DNA from 3 places in the Geobacillus sp. FSL W8-0026 genome. Region 2 is predicted to be linked to each of the others. Evidence: a T-box and tRNA genes for the amino acid it is inferred to sense, from the RefSeq annotation. Region 2 holds a T-box; the other regions hold tRNA genes.
What was found. A T-box is a leader RNA that pairs with one kind of tRNA and senses whether it is charged. The one in region 2 lies ahead of serS (serine--tRNA ligase), so its partner is inferred to be a tRNA-Ser.
Positions count from the first base shown of each region.

Region 1: it encodes a tRNA-Ser, which carries the amino acid that the T-box ahead of serS (serine--tRNA ligase) is inferred to sense. The anticodon was not compared.
Region 3: it encodes a tRNA-Ser, which carries the amino acid that the T-box ahead of serS (serine--tRNA ligase) is inferred to sense. The anticodon was not compared.

Region 1 is NZ_CP150194.1:655,986-663,271, forward strand. It holds rRNA gene NST29_RS03265 (23S ribosomal RNA) at 1-1,425, shown strand, start outside; rRNA gene rrf (5S ribosomal RNA) at 1,641-1,757, shown strand; tRNA gene NST29_RS03275 (tRNA-Val) at 1,768-1,843, shown strand; tRNA gene NST29_RS03280 (tRNA-Met) at 2,032-2,108, shown strand; tRNA gene NST29_RS03285 (tRNA-Asp) at 2,113-2,185, shown strand; tRNA gene NST29_RS03290 (tRNA-Phe) at 2,501-2,576, shown strand; tRNA gene NST29_RS03295 (tRNA-Thr) at 2,580-2,652, shown strand; tRNA gene NST29_RS03300 (tRNA-Lys) at 2,835-2,907, shown strand; tRNA gene NST29_RS03305 (tRNA-Gly) at 2,915-2,989, shown strand; tRNA gene NST29_RS03310 (tRNA-Leu) at 2,995-3,080, shown strand; tRNA gene NST29_RS03315 (tRNA-Arg) at 3,084-3,157, shown strand; tRNA gene NST29_RS03320 (tRNA-Pro) at 3,164-3,240, shown strand; tRNA gene NST29_RS03325 (tRNA-Ala) at 3,245-3,317, shown strand; tRNA gene NST29_RS03330 (tRNA-Met) at 3,334-3,407, shown strand; tRNA gene NST29_RS03335 (tRNA-Ile) at 3,416-3,492, shown strand; tRNA gene NST29_RS03340 (tRNA-Ser) at 3,508-3,598, shown strand; tRNA gene NST29_RS03345 (tRNA-Thr) at 3,730-3,802, shown strand; tRNA gene NST29_RS03350 (tRNA-His) at 3,814-3,886, shown strand; tRNA gene NST29_RS03355 (tRNA-Gly) at 4,199-4,269, shown strand; tRNA gene NST29_RS03360 (tRNA-Ile) at 4,277-4,350, shown strand; tRNA gene NST29_RS03365 (tRNA-Asn) at 4,472-4,546, shown strand; tRNA gene NST29_RS03370 (tRNA-Ser) at 4,555-4,647, shown strand; tRNA gene NST29_RS03375 (tRNA-Glu) at 4,653-4,724, shown strand; gene NST29_RS03380 (phenylalanine--tRNA ligase beta subunit-related protein) at 4,943-5,608, opposite strand; gene queG (tRNA epoxyqueuosine(34) reductase QueG) at 5,661-6,812, shown strand; gene NST29_RS03390 (amidase domain-containing protein) at 7,168-7,286, shown strand, end outside.
Region 2 is NZ_CP150194.1:18,403-25,688, forward strand. It holds gene NST29_RS00070 (YaaC family protein) at 1-117, opposite strand, end outside; gene guaB (IMP dehydrogenase) at 243-1,709, shown strand; gene NST29_RS00080 (D-alanyl-D-alanine carboxypeptidase family protein) at 1,813-3,171, shown strand; gene pdxS (pyridoxal 5'-phosphate synthase lyase subunit PdxS) at 3,300-4,184, shown strand; gene pdxT (pyridoxal 5'-phosphate synthase glutaminase subunit PdxT) at 4,209-4,796, shown strand; T-box leader at 4,802-5,021, shown strand; gene serS (serine--tRNA ligase) at 5,076-6,350, shown strand; gene NST29_RS00100 (glycoside hydrolase family 18 protein) at 6,597-7,286, opposite strand, start outside.
Region 3 is NZ_CP150194.1:687,513-694,798, reverse strand. It holds gene NST29_RS03590 (IS701 family transposase) at 1-920, opposite strand, end outside; gene NST29_RS03585 (IS256 family transposase) at 1,792-2,961, opposite strand; gene NST29_RS03580 (hypothetical protein) at 3,066-3,230, opposite strand; tRNA gene NST29_RS03575 (tRNA-Leu) at 3,411-3,498, opposite strand; tRNA gene NST29_RS03570 (tRNA-Cys) at 3,562-3,632, opposite strand; tRNA gene NST29_RS03565 (tRNA-Gly) at 3,642-3,713, opposite strand; tRNA gene NST29_RS03560 (tRNA-Gln) at 3,719-3,793, opposite strand; tRNA gene NST29_RS03555 (tRNA-His) at 3,809-3,881, opposite strand; tRNA gene NST29_RS03550 (tRNA-Trp) at 3,893-3,966, opposite strand; tRNA gene NST29_RS03545 (tRNA-Tyr) at 3,976-4,060, opposite strand; tRNA gene NST29_RS03540 (tRNA-Thr) at 4,066-4,141, opposite strand; tRNA gene NST29_RS03535 (tRNA-Phe) at 4,186-4,261, opposite strand; tRNA gene NST29_RS03530 (tRNA-Asp) at 4,424-4,499, opposite strand; tRNA gene NST29_RS03525 (tRNA-Met) at 4,504-4,580, opposite strand; tRNA gene NST29_RS03520 (tRNA-Val) at 4,630-4,705, opposite strand; tRNA gene NST29_RS03515 (tRNA-Glu) at 4,715-4,786, opposite strand; tRNA gene NST29_RS03510 (tRNA-Ser) at 4,801-4,891, opposite strand; tRNA gene NST29_RS03505 (tRNA-Asn) at 4,896-4,970, opposite strand; rRNA gene NST29_RS03500 (23S ribosomal RNA) at 5,263-7,286, opposite strand, start outside.

The DNA of each region.
Region 1 (7,286 bases), 640 kb from region 2:
GGAAGAGCCTGTCCAAGCAGTGAGGCTGGCCAGTAGGCAAATCCGCTGGCCGGAAGGCCAAGCTGTGATGGCGACGGAGTCATCCGGAAGTCCCCGATTTCACACTGCCAAGAAAAGCCTCTAGCGAGGGAAGAGGTGCCCGTACCGCAAACCGACACAGGTAGGCGAGGAGAGAATCCTAAGGCGCGCGGGAGAACTCTCGTTAAGGAACTCGGCAAAATGACCCCGTAACTTCGGGAGAAGGGGTGCTCTTTCGGGTGAAGAGCCTGGAAGAGCCGCAGTGAAAAGGCCCAAGCGACTGTTTATCAAAAACACAGGTCTCTGCGAAGCCGAAAGGCGACGTATAGGGGCTGACACCTGCCCGGTGCTGGAAGGTTAAGGGGAGCGCTGAGCGGAAGCGAAGGTGCGAACCGAAGCCCCAGTAAACGGCGGCCGTAACTATAACGGTCCTAAGGTAGCGAAATTCCTTGTCGGGTAAGTTCCGACCCGCACGAAAGGTGTAACGACTTGGGCGCTGTCTCAACGAGAGACCCGGTGAAATTATACTACCTGTGAAGATGCAGGTTTCCCGCGACAGGACGGAAAGACCCCGTGGAGCTTTACTGCAGCCTGATATGGAATTTTGGTATCGCTTGTACAGGATAGGTGGGAGCCTGAGAAGCCGGAGCGCCAGCTTCGGTGGAGGCGCCGGTGGGATACCACCCTGGCGGTATTGAAATTCTAACCCGCACCCCTTAGCGGGGTGGGAGACAGTGTCAGGTGGGCAGTTTGACTGGGGCGGTCGCCTCCCAAAAGGTAACGGAGGCGCCCAAAGGTTCCCTCAGAATGGTTGGAAATCATTCGGAGAGTGCAAAGGCACAAGGGAGCTTGACTGCGAGACGGACAGGTCGAGCAGGGACGAAAGTCGGGCTTAGTGATCCGGTGGTTCCGCATGGAAGGGCCATCGCTCAACGGATAAAAGCTACCCCGGGGATAACAGGCTGATCTCCCCCAAGAGTCCACATCGACGGGGAGGTTTGGCACCTCGATGTCGGCTCATCGCATCCTGGGGCTGTAGTCGGTCCCAAGGGTTGGGCTGTTCGCCCATTAAAGCGGTACGCGAGCTGGGTTCAGAACGTCGTGAGACAGTTCGGTCCCTATCCGTCGCGGGCGTAGGAAATTTGCGAGGAGCTGTCCTTAGTACGAGAGGACCGGGATGGACGCACCGCTGGTGTACCAGTTGTCCCGCCAGGGGCACCGCTGGGTAGCTATGTGCGGACGGGATAAGCGCTGAAAGCATCTAAGCGTGAAGCCCCCCTCAAGATGAGATTTCCCATCGCGTTAGGCGAGTAAGATCCCTCGAAGATGACGAGGTCGATAGGTCCGAGGTGGAAGCGTGGCGACACGTGGAGCTGACGGATACTAATCGATCGAGGGCTTAACCTAGAAAAGCGGAGGCCGCCCGCCGATCGGCGAAACGCGCTGGAGGGCCTGCGAGGAGGCTATGCCGCCACAGCAGGACCGAAGCGTCGCGAGCCGATGGCGGCCGGAGCTAGACAGTACGAAACGCGGCTTCTTCCGACGGTTATCTAGTTTTGAAGGAATGAAAAAGCCCTTGACAATCTGCTTACTTTCTTTATAATAAAATGTGTCGATAATAGCCTAGTGGTGATAGCGGAGGGGAAACACCCGTTCCCATCCCGAACACGGAAGTTAAGCCCTCCAGCGCCGATGGTAGTTGGGGCCAGCGCCCCTGCAAGAGTAGGTCGCTGCTAGGCGGATACTTATGGAGGATTAGCTCAGCTGGGAGAGCACTTGCCTTACAAGCAAGGGGTCGGCGGTTCGATCCCGTCATCCTCCACCACTTTCAAACATACAAAACAAAACTCAGCGCATCATTGAAATAAGTTCATCTTCTATCGTCGCGGGGTGGAGCAACGAGCATTTGCTTCATCGAATACGCTGCGAGTTGCCTCGACGCATCGAACATCTTTGAATCAACTGGTAGAGGAAGAGGCAACAAATATTTCAATGATACTGATCTTTTATCGTCGCGGGGTGGAGCAGTCCGGTAGCTCGTCGGGCTCATAACCCGAAGGTCGCAGGTTCAAATCCTGCCCCCGCAACCAACAAGGTCCCGTAGTGTAGTGGTTAACATGCCTGCCTGTCACGCAGGAGATCGCGGGTTCGAGTCCCGTCGGGACCGTCTTTGTTTAAAAATTATGACAACCCTATATATTTTGGTTGCTTTCTTGGTAGAGACGAGCATCAGCATCATCGAGTTTGCTGCGAGTTGCCTCGACGCATCAAGCATCTTTGAATCAGCTGGTAGAGGAAGAGGCATAGAGCAATCAATGAGCGAGTTAAAAAATAACATATGGCTCGGTAGCTCAGTCGGTAGAGACGAGCATCAGCATCATCGAGTTTGCTGCGAGTTGCCTCGACGCATCAAGCATCTTTGAATCAGCTGGTAGAGGAAGAGGCATAGAACAATCAATGAGCGAGTTAAAAAATAACATATGGCTCGGTAGCTCAGTCGGTAGAGCAAAGGACTGAAAATCCTTGTGTCGGCGGTTCGATTCCGTCCCGAGCCACCATTCGCCGGCTTAGCTCAATTGGTAGAGCAACTGACTTGTAATCAGTAGGTTGCGGGTTCAAGTCCTGCAGCCGGCATCTTTTCTTTTGCTTGAGAGTATGCAAGTGTGTGCTTCACTAAGGGCCATCATGAGCCATTCGCTCAGTAACAAGCAATACATCTTCGAGTTAACTGCGAGTTGTCCCGACGCAATCGGCATCTTTGAGTCGGCTGGTAGAGGAAGGGGCATCGTCAAATATTTGGGTGTATACCAAACCATGAGCCATTAGCTCAGTAGGTAGAGCATCTGACTTTTAATCAGAGGGTCGGAGGTTCGAGTCCTCCATGGCTCATCATGTTGCGGAAGTAGTTCAGCGGTAGAACACCACCTTGCCAAGGTGGGGGTCGCGGGTTCGAACCCCGTCTTCCGCTCCACTGCCGCCGGGGTGGCGGAATTGGCAGACGCACAGGACTTAAAATCCTGGGGTAGGTGACTACCGTGCCGGTTCGAGTCCGGCCCTCGGCACTTGCGCTCGTAGCTCAATTGGATAGAGCATCTGACTACGGATCAGAAGGTTAGGGGTTCGAATCCTCTCGAGCGCGTTTTATCGGGAAGTAGCTCAGCTTGGTAGAGCACACGGTTCGGGTCCGTGAGGTCGCAGGTTCAAATCCTGTCTTCCCGACCATTTTGGGGCCTTAGCTCAGCTGGGAGAGCGCCTGCCCCGCACGCAGGAGGTCATCGGTTCGAATCCGATAGGCTCCACTTTTTCATCCGTTTTGGCGGTGTAGCTCAGCTGGCTAGAGCGTACGGTTCATACCCGTGAGGTCGGGGGTTCGATCCCCTCCACCGCCACTCTTATCGGACCTTTAGCTCAGCTGGTTAGAGCAGACGGCTCATAACCGTCCGGTCGTAGGTTCGAATCCTACAAGGTCCACCATTATTGTTGTTTTTTGGAGGAGTACCCAAGTGGTTGAAGGGGTCGGTCTTGAAAACCGAGAGGCGCCGCAAGGCGCGCGGGGGTTCGAATCCCTCCTCCTCCGCCATAAATAATCGTCTCATTTAGCTCCGTTGGCACAAATAGAATGAGACGGCATCAACTCGGTTTGAGCGTTCCGCTTTTTTCGACCAGTTGACTATTAGGAAAAACGATAAGCATTGCATAATATGGATTTATGCCGGCTTAGCTCAATTGGTAGAGCAACTGACTTGTAATCAGTAGGTTGCGGGTTCAAGTCCTGCAGCCGGCATCAACATCATGGCGACTATGGCGAAGTGGTTAACGCACCAGATTGTGGCTCTGGCATGCGTGGGTTCGATTCCCACTAGTCGCCCTTTTTCTTTCTAAAACCAGTAAGCTCTTGGTAAAAATTGCAGCCACGAGCCTTAGTTTCACCGAATGAACTGCGAGTAGCCTCGACGCATTCCGCTTCTTTGAATGTGCTGGTAGAGGAAGAGGCGCGAAATTGCGTGGTGAATGGTTGAAGAAATCGATGTGCGGGTGTAGTTTAGTGGTAAAACCTCAGCCACGAGCCTTAGCTTCACCGAATAGGCTGCGAGTAGCCTCGACGCATTCCGCTTCTTTGAATGTGCTGGTAGAGGAAGAGGCGCGAAATTGCGTGGTGAATGGTTGAAGAAATCGATGTGCGGGTGTAGTTTAGTGGTAAAACCTCAGCCTTCCAAGCTGATGTCGTGGGTTCGATTCCCATCACCCGCTTTTGGATGGGCCTATAGCTCAGCTGGTCAGAGCGCACGCCTGATAAGCGTGAGGTCGGTGGTTCAAGTCCACTTAGGCCCACTATTTCCCATTGCATATTGTCGGATGATTCGCTATAATAACGGTGAACCGTTGTCCCACCATTGCCGGATGGAGCAACGGTATGGTAGCCCGTAGGAAAACGGACATGGTGTTGAATCGTTCCGCAATAGCTCAGCGGTAGAGCAACCGGCTGTTAACCGGTAGGTCGTAGGTTCGAATCCTACTTGCGGAGCCATTTTCTCTGGAGAAGTACCCAAGTGGCTGAAGGGGACGGTTTGCTAAACCGTTAGGTCGCAGTTTTGCGGCGCGCGGGTTCAAATCCCGCCTTCTCCGCCATGCATGGCCCGTTGGTCAAGTGGTTAAGACACCGCCCTTTCACGGCGGTAACACGGGTTCGAATCCCGTACGGGTCACTGCTTATGGCACCAGGCAACTTGGTGCCATTTTATCAAACTTGTTTTTGTCGAAAATTGCGCTTTTTCTTGCCGAATAGGCCATCATGAGGTATAATGGGTTCCATAGCAGAAAGATTGGGGACAACGCAGTGTTTCGTTTCGTCGATGAACGAGGCATTGCGTTTTTTTATTGCGATCCCCTCCCGCCTGCGATTCACCGAAGCGGGAGGAACATGTCATTCAAGCAGTTGAACATCCGCTTCGCCGCCATGGATTTGCGTGAACATCGCTTGCATGGCTTCGAGCTGGCGATGGGCGACGTCTTTGGCGATGGAAGGTGGAAAGTATACAATCTGTAAGGCGTTTTTGGTGTCACGAGTGACGGCCGTCCGTTCCGAATCGACGATCGGACTGCCGAATGGACCGTATGCATCTTTGCTGACAAGTTTGTTGGCAAAGTTGACCGTTCGGCCGTTTAAAGCGACATATTCGTCTTGTTCAGCACCGATGGTTACGGTCACGGTCCCGTGTATGCGGTCAAGGTCGTAGATGCCGAGCGGAATCTTATAATAGAGTGAAAAGAAATTGTTGACATCCACTGCTGAATGAATGGAAGGAAGAAAGTGCTTCTTTTGAATGCGCCGATACAGACTTTCACTCGATGGGCGATAACGAGCGGGATCCGTCCCGATTTGCTTGAATACGTGACGCCATTCGGCCAGTTCAGGAATGTCATGGATCGTTTTTTCCTGCAGTTCGATATAAATTGATTCCTGAAACAGTTGCAACCGTCCTTTTAGCATTTGGGGCGAATCTCCTACTTCGATGTGCCGGTAGCAGATGATTCCGAACTTTCCGGAAGGGAGACGCCGTTTCAGCTCTTCTGATACGATATAGTTCATGTCAATCACCTCGCGCTTTATTTTATCATAGGAGTCGAAAGGAGGGAAAACAATGGATGTTGTCGCCTTAAAACAAGAGTTGATTGCGTACAGCCGGACGATCGGTATTGATAAAATTAGATTTGCCAGCGCCGATCCATTTGTGGAACTAAAAGAACGATTGCGACGCCAGCAAGAGCTTGGCTACCAGTCCGGATTTGAGGAAAAGGATATTGAAAAACGAACGAATCCCGATTTGCTGCTTTCTGAGGCCAAATCAATCATTGCCATTGCGCTCGCTTATCCGTCGAAAATGAAGCAGGCGCCGCGGGGGACAAAGACGGAGCGGCGCGGCCTTTTTTGCCGTGCATCGTGGGGCAAAGATTATCATGTTGTATTGCGGGATCGTTTACGGCAGCTTGAGGAGTTTTTGCTTGCCAAAGTGCCGCACGCCCGCGTTCGTTCGATGGTCGATACTGGAGAGCTGGCCGATCGCGCTGTGGCTGAGCGGGCCGGGATCGGTTGGAGCGGGAAAAACTGCTCGATCATTACGCCGGAATTTGGCTCGTACGTCTATTTAGGGGAAATGATCACAACCATTCCGTTTCCCCCTGATGAGCCGATTGAAAATCGATGTGGCACATGTACGAAATGCATCGATGCGTGTCCGACCGGAGCGCTCGTGCAAGGAGGGCAGCTAAACGCGCAACGGTGCATCTCGTTTTTAACACAAACAAAAGACTTTTTGGCCGATGAATTTCGCGAGAAAATCGGCAACCGGTTGTACGGCTGCGACACGTGCCAGTTAGTCTGTCCGGAAAACAAAGGGAAAGATTTTCATTTCCATCCGGAATTTGAACCCGATCCGGAGGCGGTCAAACCGAAGCTGATTCCGCTTCTTCAAATGAGCAATCGTGAGTTTCAAGAAAAATTCGGCGCCATGGCTGGTTCATGGCGCGGAAAAAAACCGATTCAGCGCAATGCCATCTTGGCGCTTGCCCATTACAAAGACCGAACGGCGGTGCCGCATTTGTTGCGGCTGTTGAAAGAAGACAGCCGCCCGGTCATCCGTGGGACGGCCGCATGGGCGCTCGGAAAAATCGGCGATGCCAGCGTGCGACCGCATCTCGATGAAGCTAGACGGACGGAGACGGATGAGGTGGTGCTTGCTGAAATTGAAAAAGGGCTGAAACTGTTGGAGGACAGCGTCAGAAAAGAAAGCTGATTCTGCAAGGTTTCTCTAATTGAGAAACTGGTGGGATAGTAGCATTTTACACGAAATCCCCGCCCTCCTAAAGTAACGGGAAGGCTGGTGAAAACGAGCTTCCGCTTCCCCTAGATGGCTGGTGAAAAACGGTTGTTTCTTTTGAACAATGGGGGAGAGTTTGAAAGACGATCCTGATGCGACAAGGCTCTTCTATTTGATAAACAAGCTTGATAAGCGGCTTGCTCCCTTAAATCCCCGCCCTCCTAAGCGATGAGGGAAACGGGTAAAGGGCGGGACGGATGCCGCAAAGAAGCGGGAAAGAACAGCCGCTTCCCCACATAAGGTAGTAACAAAAACGAAAGTGGGGAACGGCATGAAACAACGATTGCGCGAGCGGCTGAACGAGCGGGCCCGCTCGTTTGTGTCAGGAAACGGGTTAAAGGATGAAGAGATCACGAGAAAACAGAAGCTCTGCCAAAAACGAGGAGTGGA
Region 2 (7,286 bases):
GCGCTGAACAGCATCTTCGCGATGCAATTGTTTGTAGCATTGCTGCAAAAATTGGCGAGCGGTGTCAGCGGATTGGAAAACGGAAAGGCGGGGTTGTTTGTTGTTATTTCCGAACATTTTATCCCCCCTGTCACTAGATGATGAACAAATAACTGAAAAGTTGAACATTTCCCTGATTCCTTGACAGTAGTTTAACCAGTTGTTAAGCTACTAATAATATTTCCGGACAAGGGGGAGAAAACATGTGGGAAACGAAATTTGCAAAGGAAGGTTTGACGTTTGACGATGTTCTTCTCATCCCAGCCAAATCAGACGTATTGCCGCGCGACGTTGATGTGACGACAAAATTGAGCGATACCCTGCAGCTGAACATCCCCATTATTAGTGCCGGCATGGACACTGTGACGGAAGCCGAGATGGCCATTGCCATGGCTCGGCAAGGAGGACTTGGCATTATTCATAAAAATATGTCCATTGAGCAGCAAGCCGAACAAGTGGACAAAGTGAAACGCTCAGAGCGGGGGGTTATTACCGATCCCTTTTTCTTGACACCTGACCATCAGGTGTATGACGCGGAACATTTAATGAGCAAATACCGGATTTCAGGTGTGCCGATCGTCAACAATGCCGACGAACAAAAGCTTGTTGGCATCATTACGAACCGCGATTTGCGCTTCATTCAAGATTACTCGATAAAAATTTCCGAGGTAATGACGAAGGACCATTTAATCACTGCTCCGGTTGGAACAACGTTGGAGGAAGCGGAGAAAATTTTGCAAAAACATAAGGTTGAAAAACTGCCTTTGGTCGATGAAAACGGAGTGTTGAAGGGGCTCATCACCATTAAGGATATTGAAAAGGTGATCGAGTTTCCCAACTCGGCAAAGGACGCTAAAGGACGGCTTGTTGTCGGTGCAGCCGTAGGGGTGACAGCCGACACAATGATCCGCGTCAAAAAGCTTGTTGAGGCGGGAGTCGACGTCATTGTTGTCGACACAGCGCACGGTCACTCCAAAGGTGTTCTTGAGACGGTAGCGAACATTCGTCGTCAATACCCAGACTTGAACATTATCGCTGGCAATGTCGCGACAGCTGAGGCGACGCGCGATTTAATTGAGGCGGGGGCGAACATTGTCAAGGTTGGAATTGGACCGGGATCCATTTGTACGACGCGGGTTGTCGCCGGGGTCGGTGTTCCACAAATTACGGCGATCTACGACTGTGCGACAGAGGCGCGCAAACACGGCGTTCCCATTATCGCTGATGGCGGGATTAAATACTCCGGTGACATCGTGAAGGCGATCGCAGCTGGAGCGCATGCCGTCATGCTTGGAAGCTTGCTCGCCGGCGTTTCGGAAAGCCCGGGAGAGACAGAAATTTATCAAGGCCGCCGCTTTAAAGTATATCGGGGCATGGGATCGGTCGCGGCGATGGAGCGCGGCAGCAAAGATCGCTACTTTCAAGAAGATGCGAAAAAGTTCGTTCCCGAAGGCATTGAGGGGCGCGTGCCATACAAAGGACCGCTCGCCGATACGATTTACCAGCTCGTCGGCGGACTGCGCGCCGGTATGGGCTATTGCGGGACGAGAAACTTGGATGAGTTGCGGGAGAAAACGCAATTTATCCGCATGACGGGCGCAGGGTTGCGCGAAAGTCATCCGCACGATGTACAAATTACGAAAGAGGCGCCAAACTACTCCGCGTTTTAAGCGCAGTTGCGCCAATCGTCCTAAGTTTGACGGAGATTCGTCCTCCGTCTATTTTTTTGGCTGTCCATATGTTACAATAACGGTTGTGTAAGGAGGGTGCGACGTGAAAACGAAAAAACAAACTTGGTTTTTTTGGCTGCTATCGATTTGTCTTTGTTTGACCGTTTGGCCGTTCCAACGAACGGTGCAAGCGGAAAGCGCGCCGCTTGACATTCGAGCCGATGCGGCCATTTTAGTGGACGCGCAAACAGGAAGAATTTTGTATGAAAAAAATATTGATACAGTGCTCGGCATTGCCAGTATGACAAAAATGATGACTGAATATTTGCTTCTTGATGCGATTAAGGCGAAGCGCGTCAAATGGGATCAAACGTATACGCCGAGCGAGTATGTATATCGGCTTTCCCAAGACCGTGCCTTGTCGAACGTCCCGCTGCGCAAGGACGGCAAATATACGGTGCGGGAACTGTATGAAGCGATGGCGATTTATTCAGCTAATGCCGCAACGGTTGCCATTGCTGAGATCATAGCTGGATCGGAAAAAAATTTTGTAACGATGATGAACAAAAAAGCGAAGCAGCTTGGGCTCAAAGATTATAAGTTCGTCAATGCGACCGGGCTCAGCAATCAAGACTTAAAGGGCTTCCATCCAGAGGGAACGAACACGGATGAGGAAAATGTTATGTCCGCACGGTCCATGGCGATGCTTGCCTACCGGCTGTTGAAAGACCATCCCGAAGTGCTGGAAACAGCGAGTATTCCCCGAAAAATATTCCGGGAAGGAACAGAAGATGAAATTCGAATGGACAACTGGAATTGGATGCTTCCTGGCCTTGTATACGGATACGAAGGGGTTGACGGGCTGAAAACTGGCTATACAGAATTTGCCGGCAACTGCTTTACCGGAACGGCAAAGCGGAACGGGGTGCGCCTCATTTCTGTTGTTATGAACGCGAAAGACGCGAGTGGAAAAACGACAAAAGAGGCGCGCTTTCAAGAGACGGCCAAACTGTTTGATTACGGATTCCATCAATATTCGCTTCAAACACTTTATCCGAAAGGATATGAACTGAAAGGAAAAAGCACAGTTCCGGTAGTCAAAGGGAAAGAAAAAGAAGTGCGCGTCGCTACGGCGAAAAAGCTGGCACTGCTCGTCAAAAACGGTGAGGAAAAACAGTACAAGCCCGTCTATGTATTCGATAAGAAAAAAATGACAAAGGAAGGGAAACTGCTCGCTCCACTGAAAAAAGGAGAAACTGTCGGGTATATGACGCTCGACTATAAAGGAGATGACTCCCTTGCCTTTTTAAGCCCGGACATGGAGAAAAACATCCGTGTTCCGCTTGTGACGACCGCTGAGGTGGAAAAAGCAAACTGGTTTGTGCTCTCCATGCGCGCGATCGGCGGCCTGTTCGCCGACTTATGGACGAGCGCTGCGAAAACGGTGAAAAGCTGGCTGTGAAGCGACTCCCCTGCTTGGGGAGCTTTTTTCCATTGTGATTTTTGTAAAAATTGAGGTAAAATAAAACAGTGGAATCATCCTTTTGCGTATATGACTAAGCATAAGGATAGGAATAGGGGGAATCAACGTTGGCATTGACAGGCACAGACCGCGTCAAACGCGGCATGGCAGAAATGCAAAAAGGCGGCGTCATCATGGACGTTGTCAATGCGGAACAAGCGAAAATTGCTGAGGCGGCAGGGGCTGTCGCGGTCATGGCGCTTGAGCGCGTCCCGGCGGACATTCGCGCTGCCGGCGGCGTCGCGCGCATGGCGGACCCGACGGTGGTCGAAGAAGTGATGAACGCCGTTTCCATCCCGGTGATGGCGAAAGTGCGCATCGGTCATTATGTGGAAGCGCGCGTCCTTGAGGCGCTCGGCGTTGACTACATCGACGAAAGTGAAGTGTTGACGCCAGCTGATGAAGAATTTCATATTGACAAGCGGCAGTTTACGGTTCCGTTTGTATGCGGGTGCCGCGACTTAGGTGAGGCCGCCCGCCGCATCGCGGAAGGGGCGTCGATGCTGCGGACGAAAGGGGAGCCGGGGACAGGCAACATCGTTGAAGCGGTGCGCCATATGCGCAAAGTCAACGCGCAAATCCGCAAAGTCGTCAGCATGAGCGAGGACGAGCTTGTCGCTGAGGCGAAGCAGCTTGGGGCTCCGGTCGAAGTGTTGCGTGAAATTAAACGGCTTGGCCGCCTCCCGGTCGTCAATTTCGCCGCCGGTGGTGTCGCGACACCGGCTGACGCTGCTCTCATGATGCACTTAGGCGCAGACGGCGTCTTTGTCGGGTCAGGCATTTTCAAATCGGAAAACCCAGAAAAATATGCGCGGGCGATCGTTGAAGCGACGACTCATTACGAGGACTACGAGCTGATCGCCCACTTGTCCAAAGGGTTGGGCGGCGCGATGCGCGGCATCGATGTCGCGACATTGTTGCCGGAGCACCGCATGCAAGAACGCGGTTGGTAAGCCGGACAAAGGAGCTAAGGAACGATGAAAATTGGAGTGCTTGGACTGCAAGGGGCCGTGCAAGAACATATGCGCGCCATTGAGGCGTGCGGCGCCGAGGCGGTCATCGTGAAAAAACCGGAGCAGCTCGCTGGACTCGATGGGCTCGTGCTGCCGGGTGGCGAAAGCACGACGATGCGGCGCCTGATTGACCGGTACGGACTCATGGAGCCGCTGAAGCAATTTGCCGCCGCCGGCAAGCCGATGTTCGGCACGTGCGCCGGACTCATTTTGCTGGCGAAACGAATCGTCGGTTACGACGAGCCGCACTTAGGGTTGATGGACATTACGGTCGAGCGGAACTCGTTCGGACGGCAGCGGGAAAGCTTTGAAGCGGAGCTGTCGATTCAAGGGGTCGGCGACGGGTTCGTCGGCGTCTTCATCCGTGCGCCGCACATCGTCGAGGTCGGAGACGGGGTCGATGTCCTCGCGACATACAACGACCGCATTGTCGCGGCCCGGCAAGGCCAATTTCTTGGCTGCTCGTTCCACCCCGAACTGACCGATGACCATCGGTTCATGCAATACTTCTTAAATATGGTCAAGGAAGCAAAAAAGGTATCAAGCGTATAATAAATGCGAACGCGATGAGAGGAACTAGTAGCAGGCATTCCTCCTTTCAGAGAGCCGGTGGGTGGTGCGAATCGGCAGGCGGCGCCTGTGAATCCATCCTCGAGCAAAATGCTGAACACCTAAGCGGTCAGTAGGCGTTTTCGGCAGCCGCCGTTATCGGCATGAGCGGAAGGCATGATGAGCCTTCAATAAGGGTGGCACCGCGGGATGGCTCCCGTCCCTTTTTTGGGACGGGAGCGTTTTTATGTATAATAAATGGTGGGTAAGGAGGTAAAACAAATGCTGGATGTCAAATTACTGCGCACTCAATTTCCAGAGGTAAAAGAAAAGCTGATGCAGCGGGGCGGGGACTTGGCCCACATCGACCGGTTTGAGCAGCTCGACAAGGAGCGCCGCCGTTTGATCGCGGAAGTCGAAGAGTTGAAAAGCAAGCGCAACAATGTGTCGCAACAAATCGCTGTCTTAAAGCGTGAAAAAAAGGACGCTGAACCGTTGATCGCCGAAATGCGTCAAGTCGGCGACCACATTAAACAATTGGACGAGCAAATTCGCCAACTTGAAGAAGAGCTTGACGGTCTTCTTTTGTCGATGCCAAACGTGCCGCATGAGTCTGTGCCGGTCGGCCAATCGGAAGAAGATAACGTCGAAGTGAGACGATGGGGAGAACCACGCTCGTTTCCGTTTGCACCGAAGCCGCATTGGGACATTGCTGACCAGCTCGGTTTGCTTGATTTTGAGCGGGCCGCCAAAGTGGCAGGAAGCCGGTTTGTGTTTTATAAAGGGCTAGGGGCTCGTCTTGAGCGGGCCTTAATCAACTTTATGCTCGACATTCACCTCGATGAGTTTGGTTACCAAGAGGTGTGGCCGCCATATTTAGTGAACCGGGCGAGCATGATCGGAACCGGTCAGCTTCCGAAGTTTGCTGAAGATGCGTTTCATTTGGACAGCGAGGATTATTTCCTCATTCCGACAGCGGAAGTGCCGGTGACGAACTTGCATCGCGATGAAATTTTAGCGGCTGACGATTTGCCGCTTTACTATGCGGCTTACAGCGCGTGCTTCCGCGCCGAAGCTGGCTCGGCTGGCCGCGACACGAGAGGACTCATCCGCCAGCACCAATTCAATAAAGTCGAGCTCGTCAAGTTCGTCAAGCCGGAGGATTCATATGCGGAGCTCGAAACATTGACGCGCCAAGCGGAAACGATCTTGCAGCGGCTCGGGCTTCCGTATCGTGTCGTCGCCTTGTGTACAGGGGATCTTGGATTTTCCGCCGCGAAAACGTATGACATCGAGGTGTGGCTGCCAAGCTATGGGACGTACCGGGAAATTTCGTCGTGCAGCAACTTCGAGGCGTTCCAAGCGCGCCGCGCCAATATCCGCTTCCGCCGCGAGCCGAACGCAAAGCCGGAGTATGTGCATACGCTAAACGGCTCAGGGCTGGCGATCGGGCGCACTGTCGCCGCCATTTTGGAAAACTATCAGCAGGAAGACGGTTCGGTCGTAATTCCCGAGGCGCTCCGTCCGTACATGGGGAATCGGGATGTCATTCGCTAAGCGGGGAACAGAGGTGATTCCTCTTCGCCATTGATTGACTTTTCCTTACGGTCGTGTTATAGTGAATGACGTTGGCAATGAGAAGAAAGGAACGGCGGACGCCAATCCCCCTATTCTCGGCCACGGCGATGAAGAGCCATACTGACGCGCATAAGAGGAGAATTGTCTATTCGGAACGGCTTCCCACTAAGCCGCCGTTTCCGACCATAAAAAAACCCGCCTTCAATCGGCGGGTTTTTTTATCCGTCATCCTCCCCTCTTTCCGACGATAAACTGATCATTGATCAACAACCCATTTTGCGGGAAATCAACGCCAAGCTTCCAGTAGCTCACCCCGCGCAGCCCGAGTTCTTTGACTAACTGGAATTTGGCTTGAATCGACCGCGCGTCTTCAAACCATACCTCATGTTCGCGGCCGTTCTCATCGCGATAGCGAAAGTGCGGCGCTTGCGCCTCGATGTCGTATTCAATGGCGACGTTATACCTCGCAGCGAGGGCGATGGCTTGCTGCGGACTAAGCGCTCGGGCGTATGGACCTCCCGGTACGTACGGCAACGTCCAGTCATAGCCATACAAGTTTTGTCCCATTAAAATTTTCCCTGCCGGTATTTCCGAAATGGCATACTCAAGTACGCGCCGGACCGGGCCGATTGGCGAAACGGGCATTGGCGGTCCGCCGCTGTACCCCCATTCGTACGTCATAATGACGACAAAATCGGCGATTTGCCCGTGGGCCCGGTAATCGTGCGCCTCATACCAGCGCCCGCGCTGAGTCGCACTCGTTTTCGGCGCTAACGCGGTCGACATTAGCCACCCTTCTCGTTCAAACCGCCGTTTTGCCTTGCGCAAAAAGGCGTTGTATGCCTCGCGGTCTTCCGGGCGCAAATATTCAAAATCGAAATGAATGTCGCGAAAACCGTAACGTCTGGCGGTCGC
Region 3 (7,286 bases), 670 kb from region 2:
AGCTGGTCTTTGGCCTGCCGGAAAAAGCATTCGATCGTCCAGCGCTGGGCATAATAACGCAAGATCTCTTCATCGCCTAGCTCCCGGTCGGTGCTCAAGACGACATGGAGATGATCTGGCGTCATCGGTTCATCCGCCTTCCAAGCCAGCAGCACCACCGCGTCATCGAGGCCATGGATCGCTCCCTCGTAGCGATACACGCGGTAACGCTCCTTCCCCACCGTGACGAGGTGGGTGTCGTTGGGCTCGATATAGCGGGCGAACTTCTTCGCTTGGATGGCGATACCTTTCGGATAGAGAATCCGGTTCGTCTTGAGCATGGCGATGACATGGAATCCTTGTTTCAGGCAGGCTTCGATGAGCGCTTGGGACGGATACCACGAATCCATGAGCACATACACCGGCTGAGCCCGTTTCCCCTTGAGCGAGGAAAGCATCTCGATCGCTAGGTCGATCTTGCTTCTTCCCGCCGTCTTGTCATACAGACGAAAGGCGAACGGGAACGCTTGCGAGAAAGTATGCACCATCCGCCAAACGAGCGAATGCCCCCAAACGGATTGATGATCTTTGTGCGAGTAGTGCCAATCACACCCTTGAATGGCGCGGGCAGCCCGTGACGAAGGCTTCGTTTTTTGGCAAATCGTATCATCAATCGAAACAAAAAGGGGTTGATTCTCCTGTTTGGCGATTCGCTGGATGCGATGAAGGATCCATTGCTGGAGTTTGCGAAGCAACGTCTCTTCATCCCAAGGGCTTTTCGTGAAAAAATGGCTGAGCGTGGTTCGATGATTGGGATGAAAACTCCAGTGATGGACATCGGTCAATGTTCCCGAAAATCCCTTGGTAGTCAAGGCATCCACAATATGAACGAGATGCTTGATGACCGGTTTCGAGAAATAAAGCGCCAATCCCAGCGTCATGAAAAACTTGTGGATTCCTTGATGATGTGCTCATCGATTCATGAGACATGAACCTCCTTGTGGGTAGTTTGAGCACATCTATTTTACTCAAGGAGCTGGGTTCATGTCTCCTTTTTTGTTTAGCTGTCAATTTATGTTAGCAAATTTGCTCATCTACAGTAAACTTCTTTTACAAATTCAATCTCAAATTCTTTATCCACACCGCCTGAATAACACATAGACCAAATCGGATTCCCCTGATAGTAGACAACTTCTTGGCCTGCAAAATAACTCATCCCAAAATATACATCACGATATAAAAAATGATATTCTTGGAACTCCAATTGACGTGAACATTCTAACAAAGGCGTTACAGACGCATTGTCTCCTTGTGTGTGATGCATAAGTTGCTTTTTTTGCTTTAATTAAAAAGTCCAAAAATTTCTCTTCTGTGTACATATTTCATCCCCCTTGGTAATTTAATAGGCCTCCTTAATTAATAGGCTCTGTTCTCGGTCAATATCAATTTTACATAAAAAATGATTTTTCTGAAAATATCTTCATATGATAAAATTGTTTTAAAAAGGAAAGTGGTGGTAAAAGTGAACCATATTCCAACTTTATGGAAAAGAGATGAATTTTCAATTTCGACTGAAAAAAGTTACTTGGATATGGATGTAATATTTAATTTCTTGAATAAGGAATCATATTGGGCAAATGGAATCGGTACCGTCAAGAATTTTGTGTAATGTAAATGGGGTAGGGTTTCTCTGAAATGGATTTGAATTGATAGGGGACTGATTTTCTCCACACAGGAGACTGAATATTCAGTCTCCTGTGTGGACAGAGGAAATCCCCTTTCTTTGCTTATTTGTTTATTTACAATATTTGGTTAATTGTAGCGTTCTTCAAACATTCGTTGAAGGGCTTCATGCGCTTCGGCAAATCCTCGTAACTTTCGCCCTGCCCATTTCTCATTAAAATCTTGAATGGTCAAATACACGACTTTTTCAGCGGCTTCTAAACTGCTCAAACTGTTCATCGGCTTTAGGCGTTTCCGAATCTCCTTGATCGTTCGTTCGATGGCATTCGTCGTGTAAATCACACTTCGAATACTGCTTGGATAATCCATAAATGTAAGGAGGACATCCAACTCATTGGCCCAAGATTGAACTTCTCTTGGATATTTGCTGGACCATTTCGACTCAAACTGTTGAAACATCTGTAACGCTATCTTCTTATTCGGGGCGCGATAAATCAGTTTGAGATCCTCTGCCACTTCAAATTGATCTTTTTTCCGAACACGATGTAAGGTATTACGTACTTTGTGAACGACACAACGCTGCACATCGGCTTTCGGATAAACCGAGCGAAAAGCTTCCTCCAGCCCCGGAAGACCATCGAATACGCCCAGAAGCACTTCCTTGACGCCTCTTTGGTAGAGGTTTTGAAGAATTTCTTGCCATACATAGGCACTTTCTTGTCCTCCCACAAAGAAATCAAGAATTTCGCGATATCCTTCTTCGTTCACCCCTAACACCACATAAATGACTTCTTTCTCCACGGTTTCGCGACGAAGTTTTACGTATAAACCATCCAAATATAAGACCGAATAACGCTGATGTAGAGGACGATTGTGCCATTTCTCGATGTCTTCCTTCACGACATCGGTAATCCGGCTGATCGTCGCTGGAGAATAAGCATTTCCTAGAATTCGTTCGATAAACTTGCCAATTTCCCGTGTACTCATGCCACTTTGATACATCCTAATGATGGCTTCCTCCAGCCAGCCGGTGTGGCGTTGATAAGGGGCAAACAACTGTGTTTGAAATTCCCCGTTTCGGTCTCTTGGAACCAAAAGACCCTCAATCCGGCCATATTGCGTATCTAGATTTCGCTGATAGTAGCCGTTTCTCATATTCGGCGTTCCAGCCTGTTCGATTTCGAGGAAATGTTTGATTTCTTCCCGCATAATCAGCTCTAATTTTTCCTTCACAAACTGACGAATGACGCTTTCCAGTTGATTTGCCCAGTCGACATTCGGTATATTTCTTTTAGACATAGGTAGGGTACTCCTTTCTCTGGAATGTGTTTTTGTCCAAATCAGAGAATACCCTACCTTTTTTCTTTTGATCTAGTAAAATGCTTTACACAAAATTTTATACATCATCCCTCCATAAATCGAAAGAAATGAACTAAATTTTGTTCATAAAAGCGGATTGTCATTTCCGATAAGTTTTTCACTCTGTTGTCTAACTGAAAATCATCGTACAATTCCTTCAAAGTTTTTTCTTCTAATCCTGCTCTTTGCATAACCCGTACTTTTGCCAATTTAATACCTCCCTTTAAGATTATCCAAATAAACATAATCCCAAAGGTATTTAATAGTACGGTGGAAATGCTATCTTTTTTGTCCACACGATTAGGCTTTGGCTTTAGCACGCTAAAAAACAAAAAAGCCAATGCTCTGAATTGCTCAAAGCATTGGCTTTAAAGGCTTTTGGTTATGTATGGTGCCGATGGTGGGAGTCGAACCCACACGGGGGGCTACCCCACACGATTTTGAGTCGTGCGCGTCTGCCAGTTCCGCCACATCGGCGCGACATCTACCATTATATCTTCTTAACTTTTGTTTGTCAATAAAAATTTATTCATTAGATGAAGGCGGCACCCGGATTCGAACCGGGGGTAAAGGTTTTGCAGACCTCTGCCTTACCACTTGGCTATGCCGCCCTAGTCAAAAGCGGAAGACGGGACTCGAACCCGCGACCCCCACCTTGGCAAGGTGGTGTTCTACCGCTGAACTACTTCCGCAACATTGGCTGGGGTAGCTGGATTCGAACCAACGCATCACGGAGTCAAAGTCCGTTGCCTTACCGCTTGGCTATACCCCAATGCCATTTTTCAAGGGCGACTAGTGGGAATCGAACCCACGCATGCCAGAGCCACAATCTGGTGCGTTAACCACTTCGCCATAGTCGCCATGATAAGAGTGGCAGGGGCAGTAGGAATCGAACCCACACCGGAGGTTTTGGAGACCTCTGTTCTACCATTAAACTATGCCCCTTTGTTTAAATGGTGGAGGGGGACGGATTCGAACCGCCGAACCCAAAGGGAGCGGATTTACAGTCCGCCGCGTTTAGCCACTTCGCTACCCCTCCAAGAATGGTGCCGACTGCAGGACTTGAACCCGCAACCTACTGATTACGATTCAGTTGCTCTACCAATTGAGCTAAGTCGGCATAATACAGATCAAAAAATGAACAGGTTCATTCTTAATATTTCATGGTGGCTCGGGACGGAATCGAACCGCCGACACAAGGATTTTCAGTCCTTTGCTCTACCGACTGAGCTACCGAGCCGTATGTTATTTTTAACTCGCTCGTTGATTGCTCTATGCCTCTCCCTCTACCAGCTGATTCAAAGATGCTCGATGCGTCGAGGCAACTCGCAGCAAACCCGATTATGCTGATGCTCGTCTCTACCGACTGAACTGCCTTATCCTTACTTTACCTAATTAAAGATGGCGGTCCCGACGGGACTCGAACCCGCGATCTCCTGCGTGACAGGCAGGCATGTTAACCACTACACTACGGGACCTTATTGGTTGCGGGGGCAGGATTTGAACCTGCGACCTTCGGGTTATGAGCCCGACGAGCTACCGGACTGCTCCACCCCGCGACGATAGAATTTCAATAAGGCGATGAACTTTGTTTTGTATGTTTTAAAGTGGTGGAGGATGACGGGATCGAACCGCCGACCCCTTGCTTGTAAGGCAAGTGCTCTCCCAGCTGAGCTAATCCTCCCCGAAGAAGTGACCCGTACGGGATTCGAACCCGTGTTACCGCCGTGAAAGGGCGGTGTCTTAACCACTTGACCAACGGGCCATGCTGATGGATAATGGCGGAGAGCAAGGGATTCGAACCCTTGAGGCGCTATTCACGCCTACACGATTTCCAATCGTGCTCCTTCGACCACTCGGACAGCTCTCCACGATGGCTCCGCAGGCAGGATTCGAACCTGCGACCAATCGGTTAACAGCCGATTGCTCTACCACTGAGCTACTGCGGAATCATAATAATATCCTTATCAAAGTGTGATTTGACCACGTAACTGCCCATCGCTGAGCCATTACTGAGAGATATCGCTTTAGACATTTATTATTATAATGATTCGTGATGAGCTGTCAAGGCCTTTTTCATTCCTTCAAAACTAGATAACCGTCGGAAGAAGCCGCGCTTCGTACTGTCTAGCTCCGGCCGCCATCGGCTCGCGACGCTTCGGTCCTGCTGTGGCGGCATAGCCTCCTCGCAGGCCCTCCAGCGCGTTTCGCCGATCAGCGGGCGGCCTGCGCTTTTCCCTTTAGGTTAAGCCCTCGATCGATTAGTATCCGTCAGCTCCACGTGTCGCCACGCTTCCACCTCGGACCTATCGACCTCGTCATCTTCGAGGGATCTTACTCGCCTAACGCGATGGGAAATCTCATCTTGAGGGGGGCTTCACGCTTAGATGCTTTCAGCGCTTATCCCGTCCGCACATAGCTACCCAGCGGTGCCCCTGGCGGGACAACTGGTACACCAGCGGTGCGTCCATCCCGGTCCTCTCGTACTAAGGACAGCTCCTCGCAAATTTCCTACGCCCGCGACGGATAGGGACCGAACTGTCTCACGACGTTCTGAACCCAGCTCGCGTACCGCTTTAATGGGCGAACAGCCCAACCCTTGGGACCGACTACAGCCCCAGGATGCGATGAGCCGACATCGAGGTGCCAAACCTCCCCGTCGATGTGGACTCTTGGGGGAGATCAGCCTGTTATCCCCGGGGTAGCTTTTATCCGTTGAGCGATGGCCCTTCCATGCGGAACCACCGGATCACTAAGCCCGACTTTCGTCCCTGCTCGACCTGTCCGTCTCGCAGTCAAGCTCCCTTGTGCCTTTGCACTCTCCGAATGATTTCCAACCATTCTGAGGGAACCTTTGGGCGCCTCCGTTACCTTTTGGGAGGCGACCGCCCCAGTCAAACTGCCCACCTGACACTGTCTCCCACCCCGCTAAGGGGTGCGGGTTAGAATTTCAATACCGCCAGGGTGGTATCCCACCGGCGCCTCCACCGAAGCTGGCGCTCCGGCTTCTCAGGCTCCCACCTATCCTGTACAAGCGATACCAAAATTCCATATCAGGCTGCAGTAAAGCTCCACGGGGTCTTTCCGTCCTGTCGCGGGAAACCTGCATCTTCACAGGTAGTATAATTTCACCGGGTCTCTCGTTGAGACAGCGCCCAAGTCGTTACACCTTTCGTGCGGGTCGGAACTTACCCGACAAGGAATTTCGCTACCTTAGGACCGTTATAGTTACGGCCGCCGTTTACTGGGGCTTCGGTTCGCACCTTCGCTTCCGCTCAGCGCTCCCCTTAACCTTCCAGCACCGGGCAGGTGTCAGCCCCTATACGTCGCCTTTCGGCTTCGCAGAGACCTGTGTTTTTGATAAACAGTCGCTTGGGCCTTTTCACTGCGGCTCTTCCAGGCTCTTCACCCGAAAGAGCACCCCTTCTCCCGAAGTTACGGGGTCATTTTGCCGAGTTCCTTAACGAGAGTTCTCCCGCGCGCCTTAGGATTCTCTCCTCGCCTACCTGTGTCGGTTTGCGGTACGGGCACCTCTTCCCTCGCTAGAGGCTTTTCTTGGCAGTGTGAAATCGGGGACTTCCGGATGACTCCGTCGCCATCACAGCTTGGCCTTCCGGCCAGCGGATTTGCCTACTGGCCAGCCTCACTGCTTGGACAGGCTCTTCCAGCCGCCTGCTCGCCCTATCCTCCTGCGTCCCCCCATCGCTCCAACGGGAAGGAGGTGGTACAGGAATCTCCACCTGTTGCCCATCACCTACGCCTTTCGGCCTCGGCTTAGGTCCCGACTAACCCTGAGCGGACGAACCTTCCTCAGGAACCCTTAGGCTTTCGGCGCAGAGGATTCTCACCTCTGTTTTCGCTACTCATACCGGCATTCTCACTTCTAAGCGCTCCACCAGTCCTTCCGGTCTGGCTTCTCTGCCCTTAGAACGCTCCCCTACCGATGACCAACGGTCATCCCGCAGCTTCGGCGGCACGTTTAGCCCCGGTACATTTTCGGCGCAGAGTCACTCGACCAGTGAGCTATTACGCACTCTTTAAATGGTGGCTGCTTCTAAGCCAACATCCTGGTTGTCTTCGCAACTCCACATCCTTTTCCACTGAACGTGCACTTGGGGGCCTTAGCTGGCGATCTGGGCTGTTTCCCTCTCGACCACGGATCTTATCACTCGCAGTCTGACTCCCGGGCATAAGTCGTTGGCATTCGGAGTTTGACTGGGTTCGGTAACCCGATGAGGGCCCCTAGCCCAATCAGTGCTCTACCT